4 regions of the Micromonospora sp. NBRC 110037 genome follow, and region 1 is predicted to be linked to each of the others. Evidence: riboswitches for the same ligand, from Rfam matches in the RefSeq annotation. Region 1 holds a riboswitch; each other region holds the start of a gene.
The links. Region 1 has a riboswitch for cyclic di-AMP ahead of A4R25_RS27770 (hypothetical protein). Riboswitches for the same ligand answer to the same signal wherever they lie in the genome.
Positions count from the first base shown of each region.

Region 1 (4,643 bases):
AGGCAGATGACGCCGAGAAGCCCGGAGCAGGCGCTCGCCGAGCTGCGTGCCGGCAACCACCGGTTCGTCACCGGTGTGCCGCAGCATCCGAATCAGGACGCCGGGCACCGGGCGGCGGTGGCCGACGGCCAGCACCCCTTCGCGGTGATCGTCGGCTGCTCCGACTCGCGGCTCGCCGCGGAGATCATCTTCGATCGGGGTCTCGGTGACCTCTTCGTGGTGCGTACCGCCGGGCACACCGCCGGGCCCGAGGTGCTCGGCAGCGTCGAGTACGCGGTCACCGTGCTGGGCACGCCGCTCGTGGTGGTGCTCGGGCACGACTCCTGCGGCGCGGTCCAGGCCGCCCGGGAGGGGGTCCGGACCGGCGCCGCTCCGGCCGGGCACCTGGGAGCGGTGGTGGACGCGGTCTCGCCCAGCCTGCTGCGCGCCGCCCGGCAGGGCATCGACGACCTCGACGGCATCATCGACGTCCACATCGCGCAGACCGTGGAGACGCTGCTGGCCCGGTCCTCCGTGCTGGCCGAGCGGGTCGCGGCGGGCCGGTGCACGGTGGCGGGGATGTCGTACCGGCTCTCCGGCGGCGAGGTGCGGACAGTGGCGCAGGTCCCGGCGTCACTGCCCGCTCCCTCGTCGCCGGCGGACGCGGACGCGGCGCTGGCCGGCTGACCGGAGCGCCGGACGACGAAGGGGCCGCCCACGGGGGCGGCCCCTTCTTGCTGCGTCCAGGTCAGAGCATCGACATGTGGACGTGGTCGGTGTGGTTCGACGGCCCGCTGTACGACCTCCAGCCGGTGGCCGGGAACCAGATCTGCCGGTTCCAGATCACGTAGTAGATGCCCAGCCGGTCGGCGTTGCGGATGAGGAAGGCGGCCACGTCGTTGCCGTACTTGCGGGTGTCGTTGTTGTGCCAGGGTGAGAAGCCGCTGTTCTGCAGCGACCAGTCGCACGCCTTGCCCTTGGGGTGCTCCCACGGCCCGCCCGGCCGGTAACAGCCCACGAAGCGCGTGTAGCCGGCGCGCCGGACCTCCTTGTAGGCGTGCAGCGTCCGCGGCGTGATGCAGCCCGAGGTGGTCGGGTCGTTCTCGCTGCACGACTCGGCCTTCCAGCCGCCGTCGGCGGTGCGGCCGGGGCCGATCTTGGCGACCGGTGAGGTGGCGTCGACCAGGCCGCCGGTGAAGCCGAGGCCGCCGACGAGCTTGAGGGCGCGTTCGGCCTGCACCTTCTCGCGCTCCATCGCGTTCTTCTGCTTCTCCTGCTCGCGCACCTCGGCGTCGAGCGCGATCTTGGCCGTCTCGGCGCGGTTCTTGACCGCGTTGATGGCGGCCAGGCGCTGCGCGTTGAGGAGGTTCAGCTCGTCCAGGGCGTTGACGCGGCGGACGAACGAGTCGGGCGAGTTGCTCTCCAGCAGCATCGCCATCGCGCCCATCCGGCCGGTCCGGTAGGACTGGGCGGCGAGCTGGTTGACCTGCGGGCTGAGCGCCTCGAGTTCGGCCTGTGCCGCCTGTACCTCGGCGGCCAGCCGCCGCTGGCGGTCCTGCGACTTGGCCAGCTTCGCCTTCGCCTGGAGGAAGTTCCGGTTGGCGCTGTCGATCGCCTCGGTGATGAGCGGTGGTTCGCCGTCCTCCTCGTGCCCGGACGGCTTCGGGGCCGCCGCGGCGGGGGCCGCCGTCGCCGAGTTCGGCCCGGCCAGCACTGCCAGCGAGGCCAGCACGGCCACCAGGGGTGTCAGCCAGCGGCGCAGGGGTGGCGTCACAGTGTTCCCTTCCGTCGGCCGCCGACCGGGTTAGCTGACGGGTTCGGGACGGAAGTGGCCCCTACCGCTCGCGCGGATTCACCCCATGTACCTGGTTCCCCGGCTCGCCCGCAGGCGATTGGGCGGCGGCACCGCTGGCGCCGGTGCGCGCCTTCGGCGGTGACCGGCAGCGAGGTTACCCGACAGCACTCCTGCGGATCTACGTCCGGAAGCCGACCAATAGCGAGATTTCGCCGTGGCGCACCGTGACCAGCGTCGCGTTTGAAATCGATGGTCACCGTGCGGAGTGTCACCATGTCGCCTCCGTACTCTTTCCGCCGCCGAGCGCCTCCAGCGCGTCGTCGCGTCCGGCCGGCGGACGGGGCGGCGGGGGTACGGGCGACGCCGGCTCCGGACCGGGCGCGCGCCGTCCGGCGGTGGTCACGATCGCGGCCAGTGCGGTCGTCAGCGGTACGGCGGCGATCAGGCCGAGCGTGGCCACCGCGCTGCGGACGATCTCCTGGGCGAGGAACTCGCTGGTGAGGATCTGGCTCACCGGGCGGGAGTCGGCGACCAGCAGGAGCAGCAGTGGCAGCGACGCGCCCGCGTACGCCAGCACGATGGTGTTGACGGTGGACGCGATGTGGGCCCGGCCGACGCGGGTCGCCGCCCGGTAGAGCTGCCGCCGGGACAGCCCCGGGTTGGCGTGCGCGAGTTCGGTGACGGTGGCCGCCTGGGTGACGGTGACGTCGTCCAGCACGCCCAGCGAGCCGATGATGATGCCCGCCAGCAGCAGTCCGTGCAGGTCCACGTCGCCCTGGAACATGGACAGGGTGGTGGCGTCCTCGCTGCCGAAGCCGGTCAGGTGGGTGGCGGACGTGGCGAGCAGGCCGAGCACGCCGGTGATCACCAGGCTGCCGAGCGTGCCGAGCACCGCCACCGACGTCTGCGCGGTGATCCCGTGCGTCAGGTAGAGCACCACGAACATGATCAACGCGGCGCCCACGATCGCCACCAGCAGCGGCGGCTGGCCGCCACCGATGCCGGGCAGCACGAAGCCGAGCAGGATGGCGAAGCTGGCCGCCAAGCCGCCGAGCGCGGCGAGCCCGCGCCAGCGGCCGAACGCCACGATCGCGGCGGCGAAGAGCACCAGCAGCCAGATCAGCGGTGTGCCGCGCTGGTGCTCGGCGATGTTGTAGGACTTCATCGAAGGGTCGGCCGGGTCGATCAGCTCGACCAGGACGATCTTGTCGCCGACCTCGACCCGGGGCGCGCCCGGTCCGGCCGGGAGCGGCGTCTCGACCTGCCGTCCCGCGTCCGGGCCCTGCTCGGCGGCGACGGTCGCGGTGCCGCAGGGGCCGCCCGCGCCCTCCGGGGCCTCCGGCGTCGGCGGGCAGGGTTCGGTGACCACCCGGGTCACGGTGCCGTGGTAGCGGGGGACGTCCGCGCCGCCGACCGGCTCCCGGTCCTGCCGGGGCCAGAGCACCAGCGCGGCGATCACGGTGAGCGCGAACAGCGGCACCACCACGGCGACGAGCAGCCGCCGTACGCCCGGTGGCGTGGGCGGTGCGGGGCGGGTGTGGTCGGCACCCAAGGCGTCTCTCCCAACGGTCGCGGCGACGCCTGGTCCGCCGGACCGGTCTGGTCACCGGGCCGGCGCGGACGTGTCGACCACGTCCGGGTCGTCGCCCCGACATGGTAGGCAGCCCGGCTGGGTGCTCCCGGACACCGTGACCGGTGACGCGCGCCCCGCGCGGGTCAGGCCAGTCCGGCCCGGCGTCGCCGGTACTCGTCCTCGTCGATCTCGCCGCGGGCGTACCGCTCGTCGAGGATGCGCCGGGCCGCCGTCGGCCCGGACCGCTGCGGGCCGGTCCACCGCACGGCCAGCCAGAGGAGCCCTGCCAGCACCGCCAGCACCGCCAGGGACCAGATCCACATCCAGCCCATCATCGGGCTCTGCCACATCATCGGGCCGCCCTCCGTCCGTCACCGCGGGTCCGCCGGGGCCGGCCTGCCCGCCACTTCGACGGTACGGCCGCACGGGCGCGTCGGCGCGGGTCGATGTGCCCTGCTCGGAGGGGCGGAGGTCCCGTTCAGCCGCGCTTCATCAGGCGGCCGACGGCGGCCATCATCTCGGTCGCCATCTCGTCGGCCCGGCCCTCGGCGGCGCCCTCGTGCATGCAGTGCCGCGCGTGCCCGTCGAGCAGGCCGAGGCCGACCTTGTCCAGCGCCGCCTGGATGGCCGAGATCTGGGTCAGCACGTCGATGCAGTAACGGTCGTCCTCGACCATCTTCTCGATGCCACGGACCTGACCCTCGATCCGGCGGAGCCGGGCGAGGAGCTGGTCCTTGCTGGCGGTGTAGCCCCGGGTCGGGCTGGACGGAGCGGTCATGAGAACGAGGATAGCGTACCCCTCGGGGGTATGCTAACGTTCCGGCTGTACCCCCAGGGGGTATGAGATCGGAGGGCGACATGGAGAGCACCTACCAGGTGAGCGGCATGACCTGCGGCCACTGCGTCAACTCGGTGAGCACCGAGCTGAGCGCGCTTCCGGGCGTCACCGGCGTCCAGGTCGACCTGGCCACCGGCCGGGTCACCGTCACCAGTCAGAACCCGCTGGACACGGACGCCGTCCGCGCGGCGGTCGACGAGGCCGGCTACGACCTCGTCGGTGCGTGACGGGTCCACGGGACCCGCAGAACCGAGGAGAAACCATGAACACGGCGACGAAGCTCAGCGGCTTCGCGCTCGGCCTCGTGGCGGTCTTCGGCGCGGCGTACGGGATCGGCAACCTGGCCGATCCCGTCGCCCCGGCCGCCGAGACCCGCCACGACGACAGCGGCAGCGACCACGGGACCGGCGACACCGGTCACGGTGACGAGAACGGCGCCGACGCGCACCTGCCCGGCG
Region 1 is NZ_BBVA01000012.1:104,711-109,353, reverse strand. Features, by position in the region: gene A4R25_RS27775 (carbonic anhydrase) at 7-666, shown strand; gene A4R25_RS27770 (hypothetical protein) at 728-1,753, opposite strand; cyclic di-AMP (ydaO/yuaA leader) riboswitch at 1,757-1,888, opposite strand; gene A4R25_RS27765 (YibE/F family protein) at 2,043-3,326, opposite strand; gene A4R25_RS27760 (SHOCT domain-containing protein) at 3,491-3,700, opposite strand; gene A4R25_RS27755 (metal-sensitive transcriptional regulator) at 3,826-4,125, opposite strand; gene A4R25_RS27750 (heavy-metal-associated domain-containing protein) at 4,206-4,412, shown strand; gene A4R25_RS27745 (hypothetical protein) at 4,448-4,643, shown strand, end outside.

Region 2 (4,643 bases), on a different contig from region 1:
GGTCTTCGGTTTCCACGCCGGGACCATGGGGATCGTCGCCGAGCCGCACCTGAAGGCGGTGGTGGACAAGGCGTTCAGCCTCGGCCTGTCCGGCGTCGAGTTCTTCTTCATCCTCAGCGGGTTCGTCCTGGTCTGGTCGTACCGGGACGGGGAGCGGGCGTGGACGTTCCTGCGCCGCCGGCTCGCCAAGATCTACCCGAACCACGTGGTGACGTTCGTGGCGGCGCTGGCGGTCGCGGCCTGGTTCGCCGACCCGGTCCTGCCGTGGGCGGCGATCGGCAACTTCTTCCTGGTCCAGGCGTGGATCCCGCTGAACGGCTACTTCTACAGCGTCAACAACGTGAGCTGGTCGCTCTCCTGCGAGCTGGCGTTCTACCTGTGCCTGCCGCTGGTGGTGCCGTGGCTGCGCCGGGCCCGTACCGGGGTGCTCCGGACCGTGCTGGTCGCGGCGCCGCTGCTCATCCTGGCGCTGTGGCCGGGCCAGCAGCTCGTGCCGGAGGAGCAGCGGTGGTGGTTCACCCAGATCTTCCCGGTGACCCGGTCGCTGGAGTTCTGGATGGGGGTGGCCGCCGCCGAGCTGATGCGCCGCCACCGCTGGCGCGGACCGAACCTCGCGGTCGCCACCGGCCTGTTCGTCACCACCTGGGTGGTCGCCGCGCTGTGGATCCCGGCCGAGTTCTGGGCGGCGCTGCTCGCCGTGGCGTACCTGCTGGTCATCGCCGCGGCGGCGGACGCCGACGTGCGCGGCCGGCCCACCCCCTGGCGGTCCCGGCCGATGATCTGGCTCGGTGAGGTCTCGTTCGCCTTCTACCTGGTGCACGTGCTGGTCATGGTCACCGTGCTGCGGCTGACCGGGGACTGGGGGACCGGCCTGCCCGGCTGGCGGGGGCCGCTGGCGGTGCTCGGCTTCCTGCTGCTCACGCTCGCGCTGGCCGCCGCGCTGCACCGCTGGGTGGAGGTGCCGATGATGCGCCTGCTCGGCCCGACCCGCCGGGCCCGCGCGGCGTCGCGCGCACCGGCCGTGCCGGCTCCGCGCGGGCCCGCCGAGGGCGCGGCCGCCGACTGCGGCGCGCGGTCCGTCTCCGGTCCGGCCGAGGACATCGAGTACGCCGGGCGGCGTAGCCCGGACTGACACGCGCACACGACGGCCGGTCGGTCCGCGACACGCCGTGCGGCGGTGCGTCACTGGGGGTTCGGCGGTAATTTGTACCCGTGCTTCCGATCGCGCTCACCTGCCCCGTGTGGTGGGTGGCGCGCTGGACCGCCCGGATGCTCGCCAGTCTCGCCGTGGTCGTCGCCTGTTCGTTCGGCGCGGCCACGCTGCCGGCCGCCGCCGCCCCGGCCGCGCCAGCCGGCCCGGCGTACGTGAGCACGCCGACCGCCCCGCGACCGGAATCCGACCGCGCCGCCGAGCGGCAGGCCCGTCCCGACGGCGCACCCGCGCCCGCCGCACGGGCCACCGACACGCTCCCGAACGACCCGCAGCCGGTCCCGGCCGGCCGGATCACCGCGCCGGTCGGCCTGCGGGCCCCGCCCGCCCGCTGATCCGCCCACGGGCCGCGCCCGTCACCGCACCCACCGAACGTCATCCCGCACCCGCCCTTCGCCGGCCCGGCGCCCCCGCGCCGCGCCCCGACCGGCCGTGCGGAGTCTCCCGCCAGGTTCTTCCCGTGAGGTGCCGACCATGTCGCAGACCGCTCTCTACCACTTCCTCACCGCGGTCCCCGAGGCCGCCGCCATCTGGTCCTTCCTGATGCTGCTCGCGTTCGGCCTGCTCGCCGCGCTGGTGGCCCGGCCCGAGCGCGACGGCGTCGCCGAGGTAGCCGCCGATCCGGTGGACCAGGACGCCGCGCGCCGCGACGACCTCGTCCGGTACGCCGAGGAGGTGGCGGTGGCCGCCGCCGGGGCCGCCCAGACGGCCCGTCGCCGCCGGGAACGGTGGCTGGCCGCGCAGGACGAGGCGGAACGCGCCTGGACCGCGTACGACGAGGCGGACAGCGCCGCCCGCCGCCTGGCCGGGGCCGCCGCGCTGGCCGCCCCGCGCACCCCGCGCACCCCGGCGGAGTACGCGGCCCGGGAGCGCTGGCTGCACCACGCCGCCATGACGGCGCACTGGCGCGGCGACCTGTCCGCCCGGCAACTCGCCGACGTGCTGGCGCGCCGCAACGGGTGGGACCCGCGCCGGCACCCGGCCGAGCAGGAGATCGTGCTGGCCCGGGCCGTACGGGACCGGCGCCGGACCGGCTGGGAGAGCGCCGCCGAGCGGGAGCGGCAGGCGTGGCGGGACGCCGAACTGGCCGCCGAGGCCGCCCGTACGCTCGCCGCCGAGGCGTACGCGGCCACCCTGGCGGTGCGGCCCGCCCCGGTGTCCCGCGGCGTGGCGACGATCCCCCTGCCGGTCGGCGCGTCCGTCCGCAACGCCCGCTGGCGTCCGGCCCGGGTCGGCTGAGGCGACCGAATTGTTACCCGGAATGTGGTGAGCCGGCTCACCCCCGGCGCCGAAACGGGCGTGGAGCGCAGAACAGGCCAATGAGCCGCGCCATTGCCGGTCACGCGCCCGCCGTCTGTCCCCTTTTCGCCTCCCGGGCGCCGTCACCACCGCTTGTCCCATTGAGTGAAGTGAGTAACCGGCTGTTCCGAAATCCGTTACCGGGGATCATGTTTACGCAGGTGGGAGCGCTTGGCAGGGGCAGTACCCGCCGGTAGTGTCGGCGCGTCCGGTGCGGTACCCGATCGCAGAAGGCGACGCCGCGCCGACCCGCCTAATCGTGTCATCACGAACCGGGGAACCATGAGCACCATCGGGGTGAATCCGCGGCCACTGCCGCGGTAGGGCGTACTTCCCGCCCGAATCCGTCAGCTAACCCGGTCGGCGGCCACGGAAGGAGTCCCATCCTCGTGCCCACCCCTCGATCGTCCCCCCGCCTCCACGGCTCCGCGGTACCCGCGCTCGCCTGACGCGACCGGCAAACCGCCCCTGGGCGCCCGGCATCGCGGGCGTACCCGTTCCCCCGGCCCATCCGGCCTGCCAGCACGTGTGAACCCCGCCACGTGCCGGGCCGGCGTGTGCCGATCACGCCCCCCGTGGAGGATTTCGTGAAGCACCACCTGAAGCGTCAGCTGCGGCGGATCGCCACCGAACGCCCGTACCAGATCATCGCCGGATCGGCCGCGGCGCTCGTGCTGGCCGCCGGCGCCGGCACCGCCCTCGCCGCCGGTGAGGACGCCCCGGTCCAGCAGGAGAACACCGCCTCGGTCGCCGAACTCGGCGCACGGCTCGGCGAGCCCGCCAGCCGCAGCGAGGCGCGTATCGGCGTCCCGCCGGCGTCGCCGAGCGCCGAGCCCAGCAAGTCGCCCAGCGCCTCCCCGTCGGCGAAGAAGGCCGCGGCGGACCCGGACGTCACCAAGGCCGCGCCGAAGCCGCCGTCGAGCAAGACGCTGGACTACGACTACCAGGCGCAGATCAACTACTACTACTGCGGCCCGGCCGCCGTGCGCAACGCGCTCAGCGCCACCGGCATCGAGCGCAGCCAGGACGCCCTCGCCGGCCCGCTCGGCACCACCGAGATGGGCACCAACTCGGCCGAGGACACCACGCGCGTGCTCAACCAGCAGGTCAAGGGCAACCCGTACCGGACCCGGATGATTCCCGGCTCGGCCAGCCCGGCCCAGATGGACCGGCTCCAGGCCGACGTGGTCGAGGCGATCAGCAACGGCCGGGGGGTCGTCGCGAACGTCGCCGGCACCGCCACCGACACCAACGGCGGCTGGCACTCGTTCCCCGGCGGCCACTACGTCGCGGTGATCGGCTACAAGGACGACGGCCGGACCGTCCGGATCGCCGACTCGGCCGACCCGTCGCTGCCGTCGTACTGGCTCACCACGATCGACCTGGCGCACTGGATCGCCAGCCGCGGCTACTCCGCCTGACCGCCCCGCACCCTGCGAAGGCCGGCACCCCGTCCCGGGGCGCCGGCCTTCCCCGTCCCCGCCCGCCCCTCGCCCGCCGCCCTCTCGGCGCGCCGATCTTGGACTTGTGGCGCCTGGTATGCCCGGCTCGCCCCGCTATGGGAGGCACCACAACTCCAAGATCGGCGGCGAGGGCGAGGGCGGGCGGTTTGGGCGGGGCGGGTTCGGTCTCGCGTGTCCGGGGCGGGCGGTGGCAGACTGCGCCAATGGGCGATGCGACGGGGGACCGGCACCTGATTCTCCTGCACGGCATGGGCGCCACCGGCGAGGTGTGGCTGCCCTGGGCGCCACTGCTGGAGCGCCGCTGGCCCGGGCGCTGGCTCGCCCCCGACCTGGCCGGCCACGGCTGGTCGCCGCCGCTCGACGGCTACTCGTTCGACGCCCTGGCCCAGCGCGTCGCGGACGGGCTCGGTCCGCTCCGGCTGGGCCCGCACGACCGGCTGGTGCTGCTCGGGCACTCGCTCGGCGGGGTGGTGGCGCTGGCGCTCGCGGCCCGGCAGCGGGCTCTTCCGGTGGACGCGGTGGTGGGGCTCGGCATCAAGGCGGTCTGGTCCCCGGCCGAGCTGGCGAAGGCGAGCGAGCTGGCCGCCCGGCCGGTCACCTGGTTCGCCACCCGGGACGAGGCGGCCCGCCGCTACCTGCGCGTCTCGGGGCTGGCCGGGCTGTTCGCCCCG
Region 2 is NZ_BBVA01000005.1:349,320-353,962, forward strand. Features, by position in the region: gene A4R25_RS17875 (acyltransferase) at 1-1,132, shown strand, start outside; gene A4R25_RS17880 (hypothetical protein) at 1,213-1,545, shown strand; gene A4R25_RS17885 (hypothetical protein) at 1,685-2,449, shown strand; cyclic di-AMP (ydaO/yuaA leader) riboswitch at 2,750-2,890, shown strand; gene A4R25_RS17890 (C39 family peptidase) at 3,097-3,930, shown strand; gene A4R25_RS17895 (alpha/beta fold hydrolase) at 4,176-4,643, shown strand, end outside.
Region 2: linked by a shared signal. The riboswitch ahead of A4R25_RS17890 (C39 family peptidase) and the one ahead of A4R25_RS27770 (hypothetical protein) in region 1 are both predicted to bind cyclic di-AMP.

Region 3 (4,643 bases), on a different contig from region 1:
CCAGCTTGGCGGAGGTGCGGTACATCGCCTCGGTGTACCAGGTGCCCTGGCCGGCGAAGCCCTCGTGCTCCAGGCCGATGGACTTGGCGTTGACGTACCAGTTGCCGGCGTGCCAGCCCACGTCCTTGGTCTTGATGTGCTGGGCGATGTAGCCGTCCACCGAGCGCAGCGTGTAGTGCCAGCCCAGGTAGTCGGCCCGCTTCACCAGGTCGACGCTCGGGCCGAAGTAGCCCTCGGTGTCGTGGATGACGATGTACTCGATCTTCTGCTGCTTCGGCCGGTCAGCCAGGTCGTGGTTGCCGTAGTCGCCCGGGTCGTCGCTGAGCTGCTCGTAGGGCGCGGGAATCCACTCGCAGGCCAGCCGGACCGGGCACTCCAGTCCGTCCGGCCGCTGCGCGGTGCGCAGGCCGAGGCGGGCCAGCCGGGAGCGGTCCGGCTTCGCGGCGGTGGCGGCGAGCGTGACCCGCTGGCCGTCGTCGGTGGTCCGGGTGGCGCCCTGGCCGAGCTGGTCGTAGACCTCGTCGGCGAAGGCCGCCGCCGCGTCGGCGGTGTCCGCGCCGGAGTAGCGGGCCACCGCGGCGTACCAGGCCGCCGGGTCGGTGCCGGCGCCGACCGGCCCGCCCAGAGCCTTCTGGTACGACGACAGCAGCGCCGCGCCGCCGCGGATGTTCGCGGCCGGGTCGGTGCGCAGCGTCCCCGCGTCCAGCCCGGTGAGCGCGGCGGCCGCGTCGAGCGTCTGGAGCGAGGCGCTCGGCAGCGGCGTCTCCCGCGTCGGCGCGGCGGCGGTGGCCGGGTCGAGCTTCAGCGGCCGGGAGTCGTCGCCGCGCGGGTCCTCGTCCTCGTCGACGTGGGCGCTGCCCGGCGTGGCGAGGATGTGCGCGGCGTCGGTCAGGTGCATCGGGCCGTAGCCGCCGCTGGTGCTGGGCTGACCCGGGTGGGTGTCCCAGCGGGACTCCAGATAGGAGACACCGAGCAGCACGTTCTGGGGCACGCCGTACTCGGCCGCGGCGGCGGCGTATTGTTGTTGCCGGTCGCTCGCGGGCGCGGACGTGTCCGGCGCGGCGGTAACCGGGCCGGTGGTCGCCAGCGCGGTGGCCGTGGCCACGGCGGCGGCGAGCAGTATCCGTCTGCCCGACGGCGGGGCGGAGAGGTGCATCGAACCTCCTGGACAGGGATGGGGGTCACTGCGTTTCCACCCTCACTCCGCACACCCGCGATGGTCAATACCTTTCCAGTAAGTAATCAGTCGTGAAAGAAAATTTCACCTCCGTGCGCGGTGTGGCGCTGGATTGCGTACGGAGTGTCACGGCGCTGGAAGTTGCGGATCGATAACGGTGGTCCCTACTCTGGTGAATCGTCGGCCGCACGTCTCATCGTCCAACCCGGTCGGTGACGGTCCGACACCGCCGAGTCGCCTCCGGGCGAGCCGGGGAACCAGGTACCTGGGGTGAATCCGCAGCACTGCTGCGGTAGGGCGGCTCCCTTCCCGCCCGAATCCGTCAGCTAACCCGGTAGGCGGTACGGAAGAAGGAGTACGGACGCCCGGTGGCACTCCATGCCCCGCGGCCGTCGTCGAACCGGTCGGTCGACCGGTCCAGCGTCGCGCCGCGTTCCCGCTGGTCCCGCTTCACCACCGCCCTCGCCGCACTGGTCGGCACCGCCGTCGTACTGACCGGCGGCGCCACTGCGGCACACGCCGAACCCTCGGTCGCCGAGATCGAGGCCCAGATCGACCGCGACTGGAACAAGCTCGAACCGGTCATCGAGCAGGTCAACGACGTACGCGAGCAGCTCGCCGCGCGGCGCAGGCAGGCCGACGCGCTCGGCCGGCAGATCGCACCCCTGCAAGCCCGGGTGGACGCCGCGCTCGGCCAGGTCGGCGGCCTCGCCGCCGACGCCTACAAGGCCGACAACCTCTCCACGGTCAACGCGCTGCTCGGCAGCCGCTCACCCGGTGACCTGGTCGACGGCCTGGAGCTGCTCGACCGCTTCGCGCACCGCCAGCACGAGCAGGTGCGCTCGGTCGCCGCGCTGCGCGACGAGCTGGCGGCGAAGAAGAAGCCGCTGGACGAGATGATCGCCGGCCTGGCGCGCACCGAGGCCCAGCTCGCGGCGAAGAAGAAGCAGATCGACGCCGAGATCGCCAAGCTGGAGAAGCTGCGGCTCAAGGTGTACGGCAAGGGCGGCGGCGGCCCGCTGCGCCCGGCGCCCTGCCCGGCCGGCTATCCCGCCGGCCCGGCCGGAGCGGCGGTGAAGTTCGCCTGCGCCCAGATCGGCAAGATCTACGTCTGGGGCGCCGCCGGCCCGGACCACTTCGACTGCTCGGGCCTCACCATGGCGGCCTGGGCCAAGGGCGGCGTCTCACTGCCGCACAGCGCACGCCAGCAGCACGGCGTGACGAAGCGCATCAGCCGGGCCGAGCTGCGCGCCGGCGACCTCGTCTTCTACTACAGCGACCTGCACCACGTGGCGATGTACGTGGGCGACGGCTGGGTGGTGCACGCCTCCCAGTCCGGCAAGCCCATCACGATGAAGCGGGTCGACGACGGCGACATCAACAGCTACGGCCGCGTGTAAGGAAGGGCCCCCTCTTAACGCCTCCGGTAGAGGAGGGGGCCCTTCTTAACAACTGCGGGCGGCGTCAGCGCGTCGGCCAGGTGCGCCAGCTCTGCCAGGACCGGCTCGGCGTCGGGCCGCGCTGCCCCTGGTAACGCGAGCCGTAGACGGCCGAGCCGTACGGGTGCTCGGCCGGCGAGGAGAGCCGGAAGATGCAGAGCTGGCCGATCTTCATGCCGGGCCAGAGCGTGATCGGCAGGTTCGCCACGTTCGACAGCTCCAGCGTGACGTGGCCGGAGAAGCCGGGGTCGATGAAGCCGGCTGTCGAGTGGGTCAGCAGCCCCAGCCGCCCCAGGCTCGACTTGCCCTCGAGCCGGCCCGCGAGCTGGTCGCCCAGCGAGATCACCTCAAGCGTGGAGGCGAGCACGAACTCGCCCGGGTGCAGCACGAACGGCTGGCCCTCGGGCACCTCCACCATCGAGGTGAGGTCGTCCTGCTGGACCGACGGGTCGATGTGTGTGTAGAGGTGGTTGTTGAAGACCCGGAAGAGCCGGTCCAGGCGTACGTCGATGCTCGACGGCTGCACCAGCGTGGGCTCGAAGGGCTCCAGCGCGAGCGTGCCGGCCTTGATCTCGGAGATCAGGTCGCGGTCGGAGAGCAGCATCGGAACACCATAGCGACCGGTATGGGTGACCTGCGTGTCGCACTACTTCTTCGTACACGTGTTCGATAGGATGTCCGCATGGCTTCCTGGTCCGAATTCGCCGCCGACGAGCCCCGCCTCGCCGGCGAGATCCGCCTCCTGATGCAGCAGTACGGGCCGGGCTTCGGCTACCTCGCCACGGTCCGCGCCGACGGCGGCCCCCGCGTCCACCCGGTCTCCCCGGTGTTCACCGACGACGGCCTATGGTGCTTCGTCATCGACTCGCCGAAGCGCCGCGACCTCGAACGCGACGGCCGCTACGCGCTGCACTCGTTCCCGCCCGAGGAGAGCGACGACGAGGCGTACGTCGCGGGGCGCGCGCGGCCGGTGACCGACCCGGCCACCGTGACGCGGCTGGCCCGGATCGCCCGCGCGTCGCCACATGGTGACTGGCGGCTGTTCGAGTTCACAGTCGAGGCGGCGATGCTGACCCGGCGCGACCCTGTCGCCCAGCCCGGCGCCGCTCCGCCGCAGGTGCGGGTGTGGCTCGACCCGCTCGGGGCCGAACCGGCCCGGCGTGAGCCGGTGGGCGCGGAGGGCCGGCGCGGCCGGCACGGCTTCGACACCCGCCGCCCGGCCGCCTGACCCCGACCCCGAAACGAGCGGTGCCGGCCCCGTCCGAGGACAGGGCCGGCACCGGTACGCGGTACGAGGCGGTCAGGCTGCGCGGTAGGCGTTCCACGCGGTGAGCATGCGGCTCGCCTGGCCGGCGGTGAACTGGTACATGCAGGAGTCGTACGTGTAGTCCATGAAGTTGGTGATCGGGTCCTTGCCGGCGGTCGAGCAGGTGTCGCGGCCGGTCGGGCACTGGTACGCCGGGGACGCCTCGGCCGGGGTGTCGGAGACGCTGTCGCCCGAGCCGGAGCAGCCGCCCTGGAAGGTGTGGTAGAGGTTCAGCCAGTGGCCGACCTCGTGGGTGCCGGTGTCACCCTGGTTGTAGTTGGTGGCGGTGCCGCCGGGCAGCGACTCGTTGAGCACGACCACGCCGTCCATCTTGTCCAGCGTCCGCTTCGGGAACGTCGCCCAGCCCAGCAGGCTGTCGCTCAGCTCGCCGAGGTAGATGTTCAGCGTGTTCTTGCCGCCCTCACGCAGCGAGGTCTTCATCGAGCGCTCGGCGGAGGAGCCCTGCACGATCGGGTACCACGACGGGTTGGTCACCCGGTTGATCTTCGTGAGCTGGAAGCCGAAGGCGGTGGCGGCGCCGCCGGTCGAGCCCGCGTACGACTGGTTCAGCACGGTGATCTGCTGGTTGATCATCGAGTCGGTGATGTTGCCGCCGGCCCGGGTGCTGTTCTCCTGGATGACGTGCACGACGACCGGGATCGTCACGGTGGCCAGCGGGGTGACCGCGCCGGTCCGGAAGTTGGCCCGCTCGCGCTGCGCG
Region 3 is NZ_BBVA01000008.1:93,187-97,829, reverse strand. Features, by position in the region: gene A4R25_RS22620 (N-acetylmuramoyl-L-alanine amidase) at 1-1,156, opposite strand, end outside; cyclic di-AMP (ydaO/yuaA leader) riboswitch at 1,395-1,532, shown strand; gene A4R25_RS22615 (NlpC/P60 family protein) at 1,546-2,577, shown strand; gene dcd (dCTP deaminase) at 2,642-3,220, opposite strand; gene A4R25_RS22605 (pyridoxamine 5'-phosphate oxidase family protein) at 3,299-3,844, shown strand; gene A4R25_RS22600 (zinc metalloprotease) at 3,917-4,643, opposite strand, start outside.
Region 3: linked by a shared signal. The riboswitch ahead of A4R25_RS22615 (NlpC/P60 family protein) and the one ahead of A4R25_RS27770 (hypothetical protein) in region 1 are both predicted to bind cyclic di-AMP.

Region 4 (4,643 bases), on a different contig from region 1:
GGCTGATGTCGGGCTCTTGTCGAAGGCTGTTGATCGGCTGTGTCCGGGCGGTTGTCGTGGCTTGCGCTTGATCGACACCATTGCGCCGAAGTGGCGGCATCGGACGGGTTCTGACCCCGCCACCTCGGCGAGACGGGTCTGTTCAGGGGAGCGCGGGGTAGAGCGCTGCCACCCCACCGGACAGCCCCGCCTGGACCCGGCGGGCGACGTCGTCGGCCAGGATCTCGTAGCTGCCGGACTCGATGCCGTCGGCGGCGAGCCGGGCGACGTCGGCCGGGTGGGCCTTCGGGCCGGGCACGGCGGCGGCCATCTCGGTGTCCATGTAGCCCACGTGCAGCCCGGCGACCCGGACGCCCCGGCCGGCCAGTTCCAGGCGCAGCGCGTTCGTCATCGACCACTCGGCGGCCTTGGCCGCGCCGTACGCGCCGACGCCGGGGATCGTGAACCAGGACAGCGCCGACAGCACGTTCAGGATCGTGCCGCCGCCGTTCGCCGCGATCCGGGGCGCGAACGCGCGTACCACCGACAGCGTGCCGAGGTAGTGCGTCTCCAGCTCCAGCCGGATCTGCGCGAGGTCACCGTCGAGCAGGTCGGCGCCGGTGCTCACGCCGGCGTTGTTCACCAGCAGCGTCACGTCGCCGGCCCGCTCCGCGGCGGCGGCCACCGAGGCGGGGTCGGTGATGTCGAGGCGTACCGGGGTGACGCCGGGCAGGTCGACGGTGTCCGGGTTGCGGGCGCCGGCCCAGACGGTCGCGCCGCGCGCGACGAGTTCGGCGGCCAGGTGCCGGCCGAAGCCACGGTTGGCGCCGGTGACCAGGGCGGTGCTTCCAGCGATCTTCATGTCTCGCTCCGAGGGGTGGGGAAGGAAGGTGGGTCAGGCGGACAGCAGGCCCGGACCGGGCAGGACGGCCAGCTCGCCGGGCGGTACGTCGTGTCCGGCGTCGCAGCGCAGCCGGGCGTGCACGGCCGCGCCGCACTCGTCGTGGGTCAGCCGGACGGCCGGGCCGGCCTCGTCGGCGGCGTACGTGTCGCCCCACTGCCGCAGCGCGACCAGCACCGGGATCAGGTCGCTGCCCTTGGCGGTGAGCACGTACTCGTCGCGGGTACGCTGCCCGGGCTCGCGGTAGGGGCGCCGGTCGAGCAGCCCGTCGGCGACGAGCTGCTTGAGGCGTGCGGCGGCGACGGGCTCGCTGACGCCGACCCGCCGCGCGAAGTCGTCGAAGCGGCGGGTGCCGAACGACGCCTCGCGCAGCAGGAGCAGCGTGGTGCGGTTGCCGACCACCTCCAGCGCCCGGGCGATCGAGCAGTTGGCGGTGGACCAGGAGTCACGCTGGGCAAGGAGGTCCGTCATGGCTTCGACGGTACCCCCTGACTTAGGAAATCAAAAGTCAGCTACCTCACAGCTGGCCGGGGAAGAAGCCGTGCCGGGCCAGCGGCTCGACGATCTGGTGCTCCTCGTACGACAGGTGCGACAGCAGCGTGTCGGTGAGCAGGTCCACCGCCTCCTGGAGCTGCGTGAAGTCGCCGGGCCGGTGGACCAGTTCCACGAGCGCCCGGTCGACGCCCTCCACCACCCCGTGGATCACCACGTGTTCCTCCTCGAGGCGGTCGAGCACGGCCGCCAGCCCGGCCTCGGAGCGGCGCAGGTGCGGGAAGATCGAGGCGTCCTCCAGCCCGTGGTGCTGGGTGACCATGGTGCAGTAGGCCGCGCAGTACGCCCCGAGCGTCCAGTTGTTCTGCCGCATGGTCATCTCGTTGAGCGCCGCCCGCGCCCGGCCCGGCGAGACGGCGCCCCGCTTGACCTGTTCCAGCAGGTCGCGCACCTGGGCCAGCTCCTGGCGCAGGTGGTCGTGCACGTCCACCAGGTGCTGCCCGGCGGCCTGCCCCCGGGGTGGGTAGACCTGGCCGGCCGGAGGCGGCGGGGCGGTCGGCCGGGTCGACTCGTCCCAGGGGCGGCGCGCGCTCAGACGTACCCCCGGGTCGGGGGTGGGGGTGACCGCCAGCGTGGCCGCGCCGCCGGTGGCGGCCGTGTCGTCGGCGACCGCGCGGGCCCCGCTGCCGGGCGCGGTGCGCTCGGCGGCGACGAGCTCGCGGACCGCCGGCGCTACCTCCTGGGCGAAGATCTGGATCGCGCGCGGCTCGTCGCTGCCGAGGATGAACGTGGTGACGCCGTGCTCCAGCGTGAGCCCGGCCAGCTCCTCCACCCACTGCTCCGGCGGGCCGGCCAGGAAGCCGGCCGACGAGCGCGCGAACGTGCCGGTCACGTTGAGCATGCGGCGGATCTCGGCCGGGTCGCGCCCGGCAGCCTCGGCGCCCTCGTCCACGAGCGCGTTCAGGGCGGGCAGCTCGTCGGGGCCCTTGGGCAGGTAGGACAGGGAGGGCAGCCAGCCGTCCGCGGCGCGGCCGACCAGGCGCAGCATGCGCGGCTTGTACGCGCCGACCCAGATGCCCACCCGATGCGCGGGCGCCGGACCGCGCTTGGCGCCGACCACCCGGTAGTGCTCGCCGTCGACGCGGATCATGCCGCGGCGGTCGGTGTCCCAGACCTCGCGGATCACCCGGATCGCCTCGTCCAGGGCCTCGACCGCCGCGCCGGGGGACAGGCGCCGCCCGCCCGTCGCCTCGATCGCGTCCCAGAACGCGCCCGCGCCGAGTCCCATCTCGACCCGGCCGCCGGTGAGCAGGTCCAGGCTGGCCACGCTGCGGGCCAGCACCACCGGCTGGCGCAGCGGCAGGTTGAGCACGTTGCCGGCCAGGCGGATGCGCTCGGTGACGGCGGCCACGTAGGACATCAGCGTCCAGGTGTCCAGGAAGCCCGGCTGGTACGGGTGGTCCTGGAACGTGACCAGGTCCAGCCCGACCTGTTCGCAGAGCGTGGCCAGCGCCACCACCTGGTCGGGTTGCCCGGCGGCGGGCGTGATGAAGCCGCCGAAGGTGAGCTCGTGTCCGTGATCGGTCATCCGTCCCGCCCCTCCCGTGATCTTGCTCGGCCCTGCCACGGTAGCTCCACAGGTGGTAGCCCGGCCGGGTGAACACCGTCACAAGAAGTGGACGATCGTCGCAAACCGTCCTTAGCGTCGGTTTCGCCCGCATTCGCGGGCACCGCGGGCCGGAAACGCCAAATCCCGCCGCCGGCCCCGGTAACCGAACCTCGTGCGGGAGCGGGGGAACCACACGTTCCACGGTGCATCGTCACCTCGGGGTGAAGCCGCCACCGGCGGCCGGGCTCCTCGGCCCGAACCCGACAGCTCACCTCGTCGGCGTGGAGGAATCCACATGGCAACTGCATACTCGGCCCGAAGCCGCCGTACCGCTCTCGGTGCGGTGGTGACCGGCGCCGTCGTCGGCGCCGCGAGCCTGTTCGGCCCGGCCGCTCCGGCCAGCGCGGGCGTCAACTGGGACGCGGTCGCGCGCTGCGAGTCCGGCGGCAACTGGAAGATCAACACCGGCAACGGCTACTACGGCGGGCTCCAGTTCTCCCGCGCCACCTGGAACGGCTACGGCGGCCAGAAGTACGCCGCCCGCGCCGACCTGGCCAGCCGGTCCGAGCAGATCGCCGTCGCGGAGAAGGTGTTGCGCGGCCAGGGCATCGGCGCGTGGCCGGTCTGCGGCAAGAAGGGCGGCTCGGCGAACGCCGCGGCGACCCGGTCCGAGCGGGCGGCCCCGAAGAAGGCCACCTCGAAGAAGTCCGCCCCGAAGCGGGCCGCCACGCGCAAGACCGCGCCGGAGCGGGCCGCGACGACTGCGGCGCCGCAGCCGTCGGCCGGGACGTACGTGGTCCGGCGCGGGGACACGCTGTCGGAGATCGCCGTGGCGCAGCGGGTCGACGGTGGCTGGCGTGCCCTGCACGAGCGCAACCGGGCAGTGGTCGGCGACGACCCCGGCCTGATCTTCCCCGGTCAGCGGCTCCGTCTGCGCTGATCTGGTCCGGACGCCCGGCCGGTTCGCTCCGGCCGGGCGTCCGGCCGTCCGCGACACGCCGCGCCGCCGGTGTCCGGCCTGCTCGCGGCACCGGACGCCACCCGTGACGGCCGCTGACCGCGATTCGTCGGAGCCGGTTGCTAGGGTCACGATGATCGGCTCAGACGTGAAGAAAGCGCGGAAATGACCAACGATCCGTTCTCGGCGGCCGCGAGCATCGACGAACTGCTGACCCGCACGCAGCAGGCGCTCACCGCGATGCGCTCCCGGGCCTCGGAGCACGCCGACGGCGAGCCGGGCGACCTGCTGCGCGCCGAGGGCACCGCAGCCGACGGCCGGGTCCGCGCGGTCGCCGTTCAGGGTGGCCGGCTGGATTCCGTGACGATCGACCCGGACTTGGCCGGCGAGCCCCTCGACGTCCTCTGCGGACATGTCACCGCCGCCGCCAACGCCGCGCTGTCCGAGCTGGACGCCCGGGTCAGCGCGTCGGCGCGGGCCGACGCCGACGCGCTCGCCGCCCGGCTCGGCAGCATGGGTGACCAGGCCGAGCTGTTCGGTCGCGCGATGCACGAGGCGGCCGCGCGGATCCACCGCGACCGCGGCACGGCGTCCCAGGCCGGGCGTCCGGCCTGACCCGACCGCACGCGGCCAGGCGCGACGCGGCACCGCCCGGCACGACGAGGCGGCCGGCCGCCGGGAGGACGACGACCGGCCGCGCTACG
Region 4 is NZ_BBVA01000002.1:1,452,134-1,456,776, forward strand. Features, by position in the region: gene A4R25_RS05555 (SDR family oxidoreductase) at 143-841, opposite strand; gene A4R25_RS05560 (helix-turn-helix domain-containing protein) at 875-1,351, opposite strand; gene A4R25_RS05565 (LLM class flavin-dependent oxidoreductase) at 1,398-2,960, opposite strand; cyclic di-AMP (ydaO/yuaA leader) riboswitch at 3,133-3,278, shown strand; gene A4R25_RS05570 (transglycosylase family protein) at 3,277-3,921, shown strand; gene A4R25_RS05575 (YbaB/EbfC family nucleoid-associated protein) at 4,105-4,554, shown strand.
Region 4: linked by a shared signal. The riboswitch ahead of A4R25_RS05570 (transglycosylase family protein) and the one ahead of A4R25_RS27770 (hypothetical protein) in region 1 are both predicted to bind cyclic di-AMP.